Regions from separate parts of the Falsiruegeria sp. JB4-1 genome, predicted to be linked through region 1. Evidence: riboswitches for the same ligand, from Rfam matches in the RefSeq annotation. Region 1 holds a riboswitch; the other holds the start of a gene.

Region 1 (5,946 bases):
TTTTCTGTCACATACATACGGATTGGCGCTTCGATCATCGCCGCTGTCGAGGTTTCCAGCACACGCACGGCGAAGTCATTGTTAAAGACGCCAATCACCCGGTTTCCGGGGATCGTAATACCGCGATTGGCAGCCGCCTTGGTGGGGCCCGCTTGTGTTACCACAATCAACCCATTGGATTTGACGGCGTCTTTCACGGCCTTGATCAAACCCTCAAAGGTCTGTGTCGTGGAATGGACGGCCCACCCTTCGCGCGGGTACAGGTCGTACGCCCATGCGGGCAGGGCAAGCATCAAAGCACCCAATACAGCGACGATCCGAAACATGACCTCTCCTTTTTGCGACCACATCCTTGTGCCATCAAACACCGCGCGGGTGTGGTCACGATTGCGTGGCCCAGATTGTCGCCCTAAGGTCGCCGAGAACATCAGTGAGTGAGGCAGAGATGACGGAGATGAACGGGGCAGAGAGCCTGGTGCACACGCTTTTGGATAGCGGAGTCGAGGTCTGCTTCACCAACCCCGGCACGTCCGAGATGCATTTCGTTGCTGCGTTGGACCACATCCCCGGCATGCGTTCGGTTTTGACCTTGTTCGAAGGCGTCGCGACCGGAGCCGCAGACGGGTATTATCGGATGGCGGGCAAACCGGCCTCGACCCTTCTGCACCTTGGCCCGGGTTTGGCGAATGGCATCTCGAACTTGCACAACGCCAAAAAAGCCGGGTCGGGTGTCGTCAACATCGTGGGCGAACACGCGGCCTCTCATCTGGAGCTCGACGCGCCGCTGACGGCGGATATCGAAGGGCTGGCGGCCCCGGTGTCTCATTGGGTGCATAGCGCCAAATCGGCTGCGGATGTTGGGGCGGATGCGGCGCGCTCGGTGCAGGCCGCAAACACGGCGCCGGGACAGGTCGCGACGTTGATCTTGCCGTCTGACACGGCTTGGACAAATGGCGGCCAAGTGGCCGCGCCCTTGGCGGCCCCGATCCGCATAGCGCCGACGGAGGCTGACATCGCAGAGGCCGCCGCAGCCTTGGACGGACCCGAGAGCTTGTTGCTTTTGGGCGGTGACGCATTGACGGCCGAGGCCTTGGAACTGGCCGGCAAGATCGCGGCGCAGACGGGCTGCGCCCTGCTGTCGGAATGGTCCAACGCCCGGATGGAGCGCGGGGCAGGCCGGGTGCCGGTTGCGCGCGTGCCCTATCCGATTGATCTGGCAGTCGAGGTTCTGGCGCCCTTCAAACGCATCGTGTTGGTTGGCGCGCGGGCTCCGATCGGATTTTTTGCCTATCCCGGCAAGCCTGCGGTTTTGACAGCGGACGGGGCCGAGATCATTGAATTGGCGGATTGGAGCGCCGATCTGCACGGCACATTGGAGGGACTCTGTCGGGCAGCAAGGGCAGAGGAAGCCAAGCCTGATCTGGCAACGCGCAACCCTGAGTTTTCGGTGACCGGGCCCCTAAACCCGGACAGTATCGCTCAGGTGCTTGGGCAGAAAATTCCCGAAGGCGCCATCGTTGTGGACGAATCCATCACCACGGGCCGCGCTTTTCACCCCGTGACCAAAGGGGCGGCTCCTCATACCTGGCTCAACAACTGCGGCGGTTCCATCGGCTATTCACTGTCCTGTGCCATCGGCGCCGCGATTGCCTGCCCGGATCACAAGGTGTTGACGCTGACCGGTGACGGATCAGCGCTTTATATGCCGCAAGCGCTCTGGACCATGGCGCGTGAGCAGCTGGACATCACTGTGGTGATCTGGGCCAACCATTCCTATCAAATCCTGCGCGGCGAGCTGACCAATGTGGGCGTCCAAAACCCCGGACCGCGTGCCATCGATATGCTGACACTGGACCGCCCTCGGATCGACTGGATCGCACAGGCCCGCGCCATGGGAGTTGATGGTGTGAGGGTTGAAAGTGCCGAGGCGTTTTCGGATGCATTGGAGGATGCCTTTGCCGTCGCGGGACCACGCTTCATCGAGGTGTCGATGTGAGCGAAGCAGTTTCAGTGCAACTGATGACTTTGCATTTGTGCACAACGTGCAGCGGAGAGCGCGATCGCGCAGGCGAGAGGGCTGCACTATCGCAGGCTTTGCAACAGGCAGGGTTGCTGGATCTCGTGACGCTGACCGAGCACGAATGCTTTAGCGCTTGCGCGCAGCCAGTGTCTATCAGCCTGCAAGGTAAGGGGAGGGCGAGCTATGTCTTTGCAGGGCTGTCCCTGATTGAAGATGCAGCGGACGTAGCCGCCACCTGTCAAACCTATCTGGACAGTCCAGGCGGCTGGATAGAAGACGCTCGTCCCTGCGGGCGACTGCGGCATTGTCTGAGGGCGCGGATACCCGCCCTTTGATTCTTTAGGTTTCCAATTTCCATCTATTGAAATCAAACAGGGGAAACTCCCGCACCCGAGCGATCCCGACTGCGTCGGCACCGCTAGCGGCTTTGGGCCAGGCATTGCGCGAAGCGCAATGCCTGGCCCAACGGGAGGAGGTGTTTCGTCAGAAACATCGACGACGGGCGGGAGGGCCCTCGCCACAGTGGTCGCAATCAATCGACCTGGATGACTGTCGTTGCTTCGACCGGGACCGAGTCCACCATCAACGGGCTGTGACTGTTGGCGTTCAGAGACACCTTGATCTCGACCTCACCCTTGGGAAGGTTCGTCAGATGATACCAGTTGCCATAGAGACGCCCCAGCTTATCACCGTTGGCGTAGACATGGGCGTGGCCTTCGCCGGGTACGTCTGCACGTGACGCGTTTTCGGGTGAAAAGGCGAAGTTCACAGGCGTGACTTTCAGATTCCAGCCAGACATCGGGTCCTTGAAGGCCTCGACGCTCACGGATGGCGCGTCGCTGCCTGCCGCGATGTTCACCGGCGTCGAGTGGTCGTGCGCCATGGATTCGGTGGCAGCCACACCGTGATGAGCCGGATCGCCGTGATCGTGACCATCAAAAGTCACGCCATTGCTTGCGGCGACGACAAAGCCTGCACCGCCACCAAACACCAGGCCGATGGCAAAAAGAGCGAGGGATCGGGACATGTACCATCCTCAGGAAAAGACAAAGAAAAACCCTGCCGAGAGACGCTCGGCAGGGTCTTATGACATTAAGATCAGGCCGTGGCTTCGGCGCGGGCACTCTCTGATTGCCAGAAGTATCCGGCGAATGTTCCCAGCAAAGCCCAGGCCGCCATGCCGACGCCAAAAGCGCGGGCGGCAAAGAGCGCACCGATTTCGGTCGGGACCGGGCCACTGAACACGGACGGTTCCGGCGCACCAATCAGATGCGGCGCCATCAGCAGCAACGCTGCGACTACATAGCTGACGATATTGCCACCAAAGGCGATCAGCCACATTGCGATGCCAGCAGCAGCGACCGTCGCAGTCCACCAGATCTGACGTGCGCCGACTTCGGCAGCCGCCACGCCAGGCACCTCAGGTGCCAGCGACAGGCCAGGAGCAAAGTGGAATGCCACAAAGCCTGCCAGACCCCACAGCAGCCCGGTGCGGGCATTGATCTCGTGCCCCTGGCCCTGGGCCACAGACATCAGGGCCACCATCACCAGTGCATAGCCCGTGTAGGTCAGCATGGTGAAGATGATGCTCAACCCGTCGCGCACCGGATCGGCGAACATGCCTGGCAGGTCGGGATGCGCGCTGACGGCTTCGGCGCCGAAATGCACCAATTCACCGCCCTCGTAGAGTTCGGCGTGCAGCAACACGGGTTGCACAAATACCAACTGCAGCAGGGCTGTAATCAACCCGGCTGCAGCGCCAGCGAACAACGCGCTGGTCAGAATACGACTGATCATGGCCTTAGTGGCAGGGGAAGCCAGTTGCGTGGCGTACATCGTGCGCGGCATCATGCAGGCCCGATGCCTGAACGTGACCGGTTACGGTGATGATCCCCAGGCCCAGTACCACTGCAAACAGAGCAGGCAGAATGCTTGAACCGGCGGCGGATGCCTTGATGGTTTTGGTCGTCATGTGTCGTCCTCCTAAGCCGTCGCACCCGACGGCAGGTGTTAAAGTTCCGTGCCTGGCAGGTCTCCTGGCTCGCGGGTCAGCGCCTTGTGCTCGCCTTCCCCAAGGGGCAATCCCCAAGAGTGGCTGTTTGAGCAAAGGCTCACCGCTTACAGTCGCGGGGGCGGCTTTGGCCTTGATCACTTGCATGACCGCACCAAATTCCCTCTTAGCATCCGGATTGCTCCGGCAGGACCAAGCCCCTTCATGTAACCGCGAATAGGGGGATGGTGCAATTGCGATTTACGACGCTTCCGCGCCGTTTTGACGCTTTTGGAGTAAATAAATATCCATGATCCAGCCGTGATCGGCTCGTGCTCTGGCCCGTGTTGCGAGAATCTCATCTGCGACCGAGTCGAGTTGACCAGAGATGAGAATCTGTTCCTTCATCCCCACGTAAGCGCCCCACCAAATGTGATATTCGTCCATCTCTAGGCTCTGGAACGAGCATTCGCCATCTAGCATCACAGCAACTTTGTGCATACCCTCGGGCCAACCATCGTCGCGAATGCGACGCCCGGTTGTAACCACATAAGGCGCGCCGATATCGTTGATCGGGATTGCATGAGCCGCCGTCAGTGCTTGCAGGGCCGTGATGCCCGGAATCACACGCGTCGTCGGGTAAGGTTCCAGTCGCGACGCAATTCTGAGTGAACTGTCATAAAGCGATGGATCGCCCCAAATCAACAGCGCCACCTGTTTGGCGTGCGGGTGCGCCGCAATAGCCTCTTGCCATCGCAGGGCGATGGCGTCGTGCCATTCGTCGACACCGCGCAAATAGCCATCCTCGGCGCGGCGTTTGGGGATGTCAAAATACGCAATCTCGGAGGGCGTTTCCGTAACCTGCGCGATGATCTCTTCGCGCAGCCCCGCCAGATCGGCTTTGTTCTCGCCTTTTCGCGGTATCAGGATCAGGTCGGCCTCGCGGATGGCCCGCGCGCCTTGAAAGGTCACGTGATCTGGGTTTCCGGTGCCGATGCCAATCAGGTTCAGCTCATACATCGTCGAACTCCGCCAGCGGACCGTAAAGGATAAGCGCGGGTGCCGTGCCGATCTCGGTGCTCAGGCGCTGGGCCAGCTCGCCCATGGTTGAGCGATGCAAAGCCTGATCCGGGGTCGAAACCGCCTCGGCCAGCAGAGCGGGTGTGTCGAGCGGCAAGCCGTGTTCGTGCAATGCTTCAACCAGCAATGGAAAGGTGCGTTTGCCCATGAAAACCACGGTTGTTGCCTGATTGTCGGCCAATGCGGGCAGGTTCAGGTCATCGGGCAGCTTGCCACTGACATCGTGGCCGGTCACGAACTGTACGCGGCGTGCGGTCAGGCGGCGGGTCAGGGGAATGCCCGCAGCAGCGGCGGCGGCCACGGCCGAAGGGATGCCGGGAATGATCTCGTATTCGATCCCGGCCTCGCGCAAGGCAACCAATTCTTCCTCTAGCCGTCCGAACATTCCACCATCGCCGGATTTCAGGCGCACCACCTTGGCCCCGGTCAGGGCATAATCCACCAGCAGGCGACTCACATGATCTTGCTTGGGCGAAGGGCGTCCTGCGCGCTTGCCAACGCCCACAAGGTCTGCGTCATCGCGAGCGTGGGTCAGGATCGGACCGCTGCTCAGATCGTCAAACAGCACTGCATCGGCATCGCCCATCCGATTCACGGCCTTGAGCGTCAGCAGTTCCGGATCACCCGGGCCAGAACCAATAAAGGAAACAAAGCCTGTCATTTGCTGTCTTCTGCAATGAGGTGAAAGAAAGTGCCGGTGACATGACCGCGAACCGAGCCGGTCTGTGGCCCTTCCGCCCCTTCGGCATCAAACACGCGTGCAAGTGGTGCATCGGGCTGTTCCAGGATTGAGGAATAGTGGAACTCATGCCCGCGCAGCCCCGTGCCGGTAGCAAAACCGGGCATTGGAGCGACC
Region 2 (5,946 bases), 2.8 Mb from region 1:
TTGTTGTCGATGGTGGGCTTTTTCGTAAAATGCTTGTGCTATCGATCCTCGATATCCAGCTGCGCCACACTTCAAACACTGCACCTCTGCGTGCGAGTGTGTTGTCGGCCTTACTGTGACGATGCGGTGGGCGAAACCCGAAGTTCCTCGACCAGTCGGAAATCAATCTTGGCTTCCGTGTCCTATGCTGACACACAGTTGTCAGTCGCGCTTCTGTAGATCTGTCAGCTGACAGACAGGAGACACGGTGTGAGGCAGAACATTTCACGACAAGAGAATATTGGCGTTGCGATGGTCGTGATTTCGGCCGTTGTATTCAGCACTGCTGGGATTTTCACGAAAGGCGTTTCCGCCGGAGCTTGGGACATCGTCTTCTGGCGCGGATTGGCGGCAGCCGGTTTCACGCTTTTTTATTTGGCACTTAAGGGTGAATTGGTCGAACAGGCACGGAAATTTTACGGCCCGTCCGTGGCGGTCGCGGTGTTGGGGGCTGCTGGAACGGCGGCGTTTATTCCTGCCTTCAAGCTAAGTTCGGTCGCTAATGTCTCGATGATCTATGCAGCTTCACCATTCCTTGCGGCGGCGTTGACGTGGTTGACCATTGGCGAGCGTCCCTCATCCAGAATCATGGCGGCTAGTTTGTTGGCGAGCTTTGGGGTGGTTGTGATATTTTGGGGTGCGGGTTTGCAGGGTCATATTGGTGGAGACCTTCTCGCGCTTTGGATGACGTTGATGATGGCGAGTATGATGGTTGTCTATCGCATTTGGCCGGAAACCCCAGCAGCATTTCCGGCTGCTATGTCGTCTTTAATGTTGGTGCCATTCGGGCTGGGATTTGGAAACCCCCTTCATGTGAGCGGAAGTGACATCGCTGTAACGCTTTGGTTTGGGCTGTTCTTTGCCGTCGCTTCGGTCACGTTGGCGGAAGGTGCACGTCGGCTCCGTCCGGCAGAAACGGCCTTACTATCGACGCTGGAGATGCCTCTTGCGCCGTTGCTTGCGTGGTTGATTTTGACCGAGCTTCCGACTGTTCAGACAGCGGCGGGTGGCATCGTCATTTTTGCAGCTGTTCTTTGGTCTCAACGAACTGCAGGCAGCTAGAGCGTGTTGGGAAGAATTGATTTCAAAGCCTTTGCCTCTCGTCTTCGATTCAAGCGCGACTTTGAACAACCGTGTTTCCAGCTAAACGCAACACGCACTAAATCTCTTTTCGGGCCTGCATCGCTGCAGAGATTGTGCCGTCATCCAGATAATCCAATTCTCCGCCGATCGGGACACCCTGAGCCAGAGATGTCAGACGAACACGGTTTTCCAGTTGATCGACGATGTAATGCGCAGTCGTCTGCCCATCTACTGTGGCATTAAGTGCGAGAATAACTTCGGTGATACCCTCTGCCAGAATACGGTCTACCAATCGGGGAATGCGCAATTCATCGGGACCAATTGCGTCCAATGCTGAAAGGGTTCCACCAAGGACGTGATAGCGCCCTTTAAACACACCGGACCGCTCCATCGCCCAAAGATCTGCAACATCTTCGACAACGCACAGCTCACCCGTTGCGCGTTTCTCTGAGGTGCATATCTCGCAAATGTCCGTCGTCCCGACGTTCCCGCAATTCAAGCATTCCCGCGCTGTGGCTGCGACTGTTTGTATTGTGTCGGCAAGAGGTGTGAGCAAGAGAGCCCGCTTGCGGATCAGATGTAGTACTGCTCGCCGGGCCGACCGGGGCCCAAGCCCCGGTAATTTGGCCATCAGGTCGATCAGGTTGTCGATGTCAGTGTTGCTCATCTGCCCCGCCTCAAGACGTGTGTTTCAGTCATTCTAGGGCGGTGCGCGGATCAGGTCGAGGGCGCAAGCGCGCCCTGAGAAACTCTAGAAGGGTAGCTTGATGTCTTTAGGCAGACCCATACTTTCGGTCAGCTTTGCCATCTCATCTTGTGCTTTATCGGCAGCTTTGGTTTGCGCGTCTTTGATGGCAGCCAGGATCAGATCCTCAACTACTTCCTTGTCGTCGCCGTTAAAGATCGAGGGATCGATGTCCAGGCCTTTAAGCTCGCCTTTGGCCGATGCGGTTGCCTTGACCAAGCCTGCACCGGATTCACCTACAACCATGATGTTGTGCAGTTCGTCTTGCATATCAGTCATCTTGGTCTGCAGTTCTTGCGCAGACTTCATCATTTTGGCCATGTCGCCCAGGCCACCAAGTCCTTTGAGCATCTCGTGTCTCCTAGCAAATGTATTTTGGGGTAGATACGGGCCGCCCCCCTTATGTGCAAGGGTTACGCGATCACTCGTCGTCGAATGGGTCCCATTCGTCTTCCACCTCGGGCAAAGCTTCGGTTTCGACCTGAGCAGCACGTTCTTCGGGGGTTTGAATATGAGTTATCTTCGCTTTCGGAAATTCCGCTAGAACCGCCTGCACCAGGGGGTGGGCCTCGGCCTCGGACCGTAGTTCATTCTCGGCCGCATCGCGTATTTCCGCGATTGTCGGCGCGTCACCATCTGAAATAACAGAGACGGCCCATCTGTTGCCGGTCCATGATTGCAAGCGGCTACCAAGACGCGCGGCCAGATCGCGGGGCGCAGTGTCAGCGGGAGTGAACTCAATCCGGCCGGGTTGATAAGCCACAAGTCGAACACCGGTTTCCACGTCGACCAAAAGCTTGACGTCACGCTGTGTACGGATCAATTCGACGACATGTTCAAACGTGGGATAACGGGCTAAAGCGGTAACTGTGTCATGTGCCAACGCAGTGACCGGTGAACCACTGCTGCCTCCGCTGTGCGGAGATCCTTGTGCGTAGGCCGTTGTTCCGACAGTGGCAGGCGAACCGTTACCTGGAGCCGGTATGCCCCCTCCCGGGTTCGGCTGTGGCGGAGGCGGTGTGTCCTGAAGCTTGCGTATCAACTCTTCGGGGCTTGGAAGATCGGCAACATGGGTCAGGCGGATCACCGCCATTTCTGCAGCCATCATCGCATTTGGCGCGGCAGCGACTTCTTCAAGGGCTTTAAGAAGCATCTGCCACATCCGAGTAAGAACGCGCATTGGCAACGCCTCGGCCATTTGGGCGCCGCGCGTGCGCTCGTCCGGTGAGATTGTCGGGTCCTCGGCCGCATCCGGTGTGATCTTGACCACCGACACCCAGTGGGTGATTTCGGCCAGATCTCGAAGTACGGCCAACGGATCTGCACCCTCAGCATATTGAGCACTCAACTCGGTCAACGCACCTGCCGCATCGCCACGCAGTATCATATCCATTAGATCCAGCACGCGGCCCCGATCTGCGAGGCCGAGCATGGCGCGAACTTGATCTGCTGTTGTTTCGCCCGCTCCGTGGCTGATCGCCTGATCGAGGAGCGAGGTGGCGTCCCGTGCCGACCCTTCTGCCGCGCGGGTGATCAGAGCCAGTGCGTCATCTGTGATCTCGGCGCTTTCAGCCGTTGCGATTTTACGCAATAGCGCAATCATATCTTCCGGTTCGATCCGACGTAGGTCGAACCTTTGGCAGCGTGACAGCACCGTAACAGGCACCTTGCGGATTTCAGTAGTCGCAAAGATGAATTTCACATGCGCAGGAGGCTCTTCGAGCGTTTTCAGCAGTGCGTTGAAAGCGCTGGTAGACAGCATGTGAACTTCGTCGATGATGTAAATCTTGTAGCGGGCCGAAGCGGCACGATACCGGACCGAGTCGATGATTTCGCGGATGTCACCAACGCCCGTGCGGCTGGCAGCGTCCATTTCCATCACATCCACGTGACGGCCTTCCATAATGGCCACACAATGCTCACACTGCCCACAAGGTTCAGTTGTTGGCTGTCCCTGGCCATCCGGTCCGATGCAATTCATGCCTTTGGCGATGATCCTGGCCGTCGTGGTTTTGCCTGTGCCTCGAATACCGGTCATTACAAAAGCCTGGGCAATTCGATCCGCCTCAAAGGCATTTTTTAGCGTCCGGACCATAGCGTCCTGACCAACGAGATCGGCAAAGGTTTCCGGGCGGTATTTACGTGCCAGGACCTGATAAGGGGCGGGTGCGGTGTCGGTCATGTTTGCTCAGTGGGATTCGTCATGAGGTCCTAGCGTAGATGGACGGGCGATCGGCGTCCACAGCGGCCTACACCGAATTTCGTTTGGAATTGACCAACCTCATTGTACAACTTTTGGAATTGCATTCGTCGTTCGATGATTTGAGGCAGAGTATTTGGGGGAGCGGTCCATGTCGAAAATGGTCATCTATGCCTTGCAGGTTGGGGGCGGCACGTTGGCGTTGTCGCCCTTGCCGGGCCGGTATGGAGACTACGAAACGGACCTCGACCTGATCGCGTCCTGGGCGCCGGGGCTCGTGTTGTCCATGACCACCGATGTAGAGATGCTGCAACACGGGGCACAGATGTTTGGGGCAGATATTCAGAGTCGCGCCTGCCGCTGGACCCATTTGCCAATCGAGGACTTCGCAACGCCTTCGCCGGATATTCTTTCGAAATGGCCTGAAGCCAGTGCTTCGGCACGACAAGCATTGTCCGGAGGAGGGCGCGTACTGGTTCATTGCAAGGGGGGTGCGGACGTTCCGGCATGATCGCCCTAAGGCTGATGATAGAATGCGGAGAGAAACCACGCGACGCGTTGGGACGCCTTCGTACGGTTAGACCCTGTGCAATCGAGACGGATGAACAGTTGCAATGGGCTTCGACTGGAAGGTCGGTGCGCATTCTTGACAAGAATTGACTGTGTCATACGCAGGCGTACACGGTATCTTGCGTCGGCGGACTGATCGGAAGAACCTCAACCAACGCGCAAGGAGACTGCGACAGCGCCAGCGTTACAGGGCCGGATGAGGGTTTCAAAAGAGCGTCTGCAAATCGATTGAGGTCGCTGGTTTCGATCTCGGATGTGACATCGCAGAAAATTCTGATGCGATCATGCGTGGCGACAAATCTGGCGTGGCAATCGTGTGGGCAGTGCTTTAGCACACTGTCACCTTCGATTTCGAAATCATCCGTTGTGATTGGCTTTGATGCCGCAACCGCCTGAGCCAATTTTTCCGCCATTCGATTGACCGCAGGGCAATTCTTGCTGGTGTGCTGACAGACGGTTGCCGTGAACAGATGTGTGTTTGTTTTCCAGATCATAAAGCGCCCTCCGCGCTGAACGGAGGGGCCGTTGACCGAAAGGATGGTATCCAGGACCATCGCGTCAGCCCGGACACCCCGCCCGAGTTCGAGTTACAGTTTCGATGGCAGGTTTCCTGACTCGCGTGTCGTCGCTTGGCCGACCTTCCCAACCTGACGGTCAGTGGTGTTTCGGCGTCGCTCTCCGCTTACAGTTGCGGGGGCAGTCGCGGATTTGACTCCAATTGGGGTCTCACCGTGTTCCCTTTTCATCCCAGACCGTAGAATCGTGGCCTGAGAACCATCTTGTTCTGGCTAGCGGTTTGTTGTGGTGCAGGTCAATTGACTTTCCAACAAAACGACGGCTTGGGCACCCTTGCAAGGGGGTGCCCAAGTATTTCAAAAGCCCTTTCGACCCTTCTTTTCTTTCATGACGGAACGGACCATCTTTCCGAACGCTTTGTCGCGCGCCCGAGCTTCGGCCACGGTTTCCGAGTTCATTCGGTCCTCTCGTTGCAGCTTTTGCCATCGTTTCAGGCGATTTGGGTCCAAATCGTTTTGTTCAACGGCGGACTGAATAGCGCAGCCAGGTTCAGAAGTATGAGTGCAGTTCGAAAAACGACACTCCTGGGAAAGTTCAACTAGGTCTGAGAAGACTTCGTCAATGCCCTCTTTGTTGTCGAGCATACGCAGCGCACGCATACCTGGTGTGTCGATAAGCCATCCGCCATTCGTCATGCGACGCAGTGCGCGTACAGTCGTGGTATGGCGGCCCTTTGCATCATCTTCTCGAATTTCCGCAGTGGCGCTTTGCGCCGTCGTCAGACCGTTTGTAA

The links. A riboswitch is a leader RNA that binds a small molecule or an ion and turns the genes downstream of it on or off. The one in region 1 is predicted to bind cobalamin.
Region 2: it holds a riboswitch for cobalamin, as region 1 does, so the genes downstream of both, ACZ1HE_RS02270 (hypothetical protein) here and ACZ1HE_RS16520 (CbtB domain-containing protein) in region 1, are expected to answer to the same signal.

The regions. Positions count from the first base shown of each region.
Region 1 covers NZ_JBVFTZ010000001.1:3,216,845-3,222,790, reverse strand. The annotation lists gene ACZ1HE_RS16545 (DUF302 domain-containing protein) at 1-326, opposite strand, end outside; gene ACZ1HE_RS16540 (acetolactate synthase large subunit) at 446-1,996, shown strand; gene ACZ1HE_RS16535 (DUF1636 family protein) at 1,993-2,355, shown strand; gene ACZ1HE_RS16530 (hypothetical protein) at 2,553-3,047, opposite strand; gene ACZ1HE_RS16525 (CbtA family protein) at 3,119-3,817, opposite strand; gene ACZ1HE_RS16520 (CbtB domain-containing protein) at 3,822-3,992, opposite strand; cobalamin riboswitch at 4,030-4,243, opposite strand; gene cobF (precorrin-6A synthase (deacetylating)) at 4,272-5,030, opposite strand; gene cobA (uroporphyrinogen-III C-methyltransferase) at 5,023-5,751, opposite strand; gene ACZ1HE_RS16505 (cobyrinate a,c-diamide synthase) at 5,748-5,946, opposite strand, start outside.
Region 2 covers NZ_JBVFTZ010000001.1:460,228-466,173, forward strand. The annotation lists gene ACZ1HE_RS02245 (DMT family transporter) at 250-1,101, shown strand; gene recR (recombination mediator RecR) at 1,199-1,789, opposite strand; gene ACZ1HE_RS02255 (YbaB/EbfC family nucleoid-associated protein) at 1,874-2,218, opposite strand; gene ACZ1HE_RS02260 (DNA polymerase III subunit gamma/tau) at 2,289-4,049, opposite strand; partial or broken gene ACZ1HE_RS02265 (protein-tyrosine phosphatase family protein) at 4,219-4,727, shown strand; gene ACZ1HE_RS02270 (hypothetical protein) at 4,733-5,131, opposite strand; cobalamin riboswitch at 5,221-5,431, opposite strand; gene rsgA (ribosome small subunit-dependent GTPase A) at 5,510-5,946, opposite strand, start outside.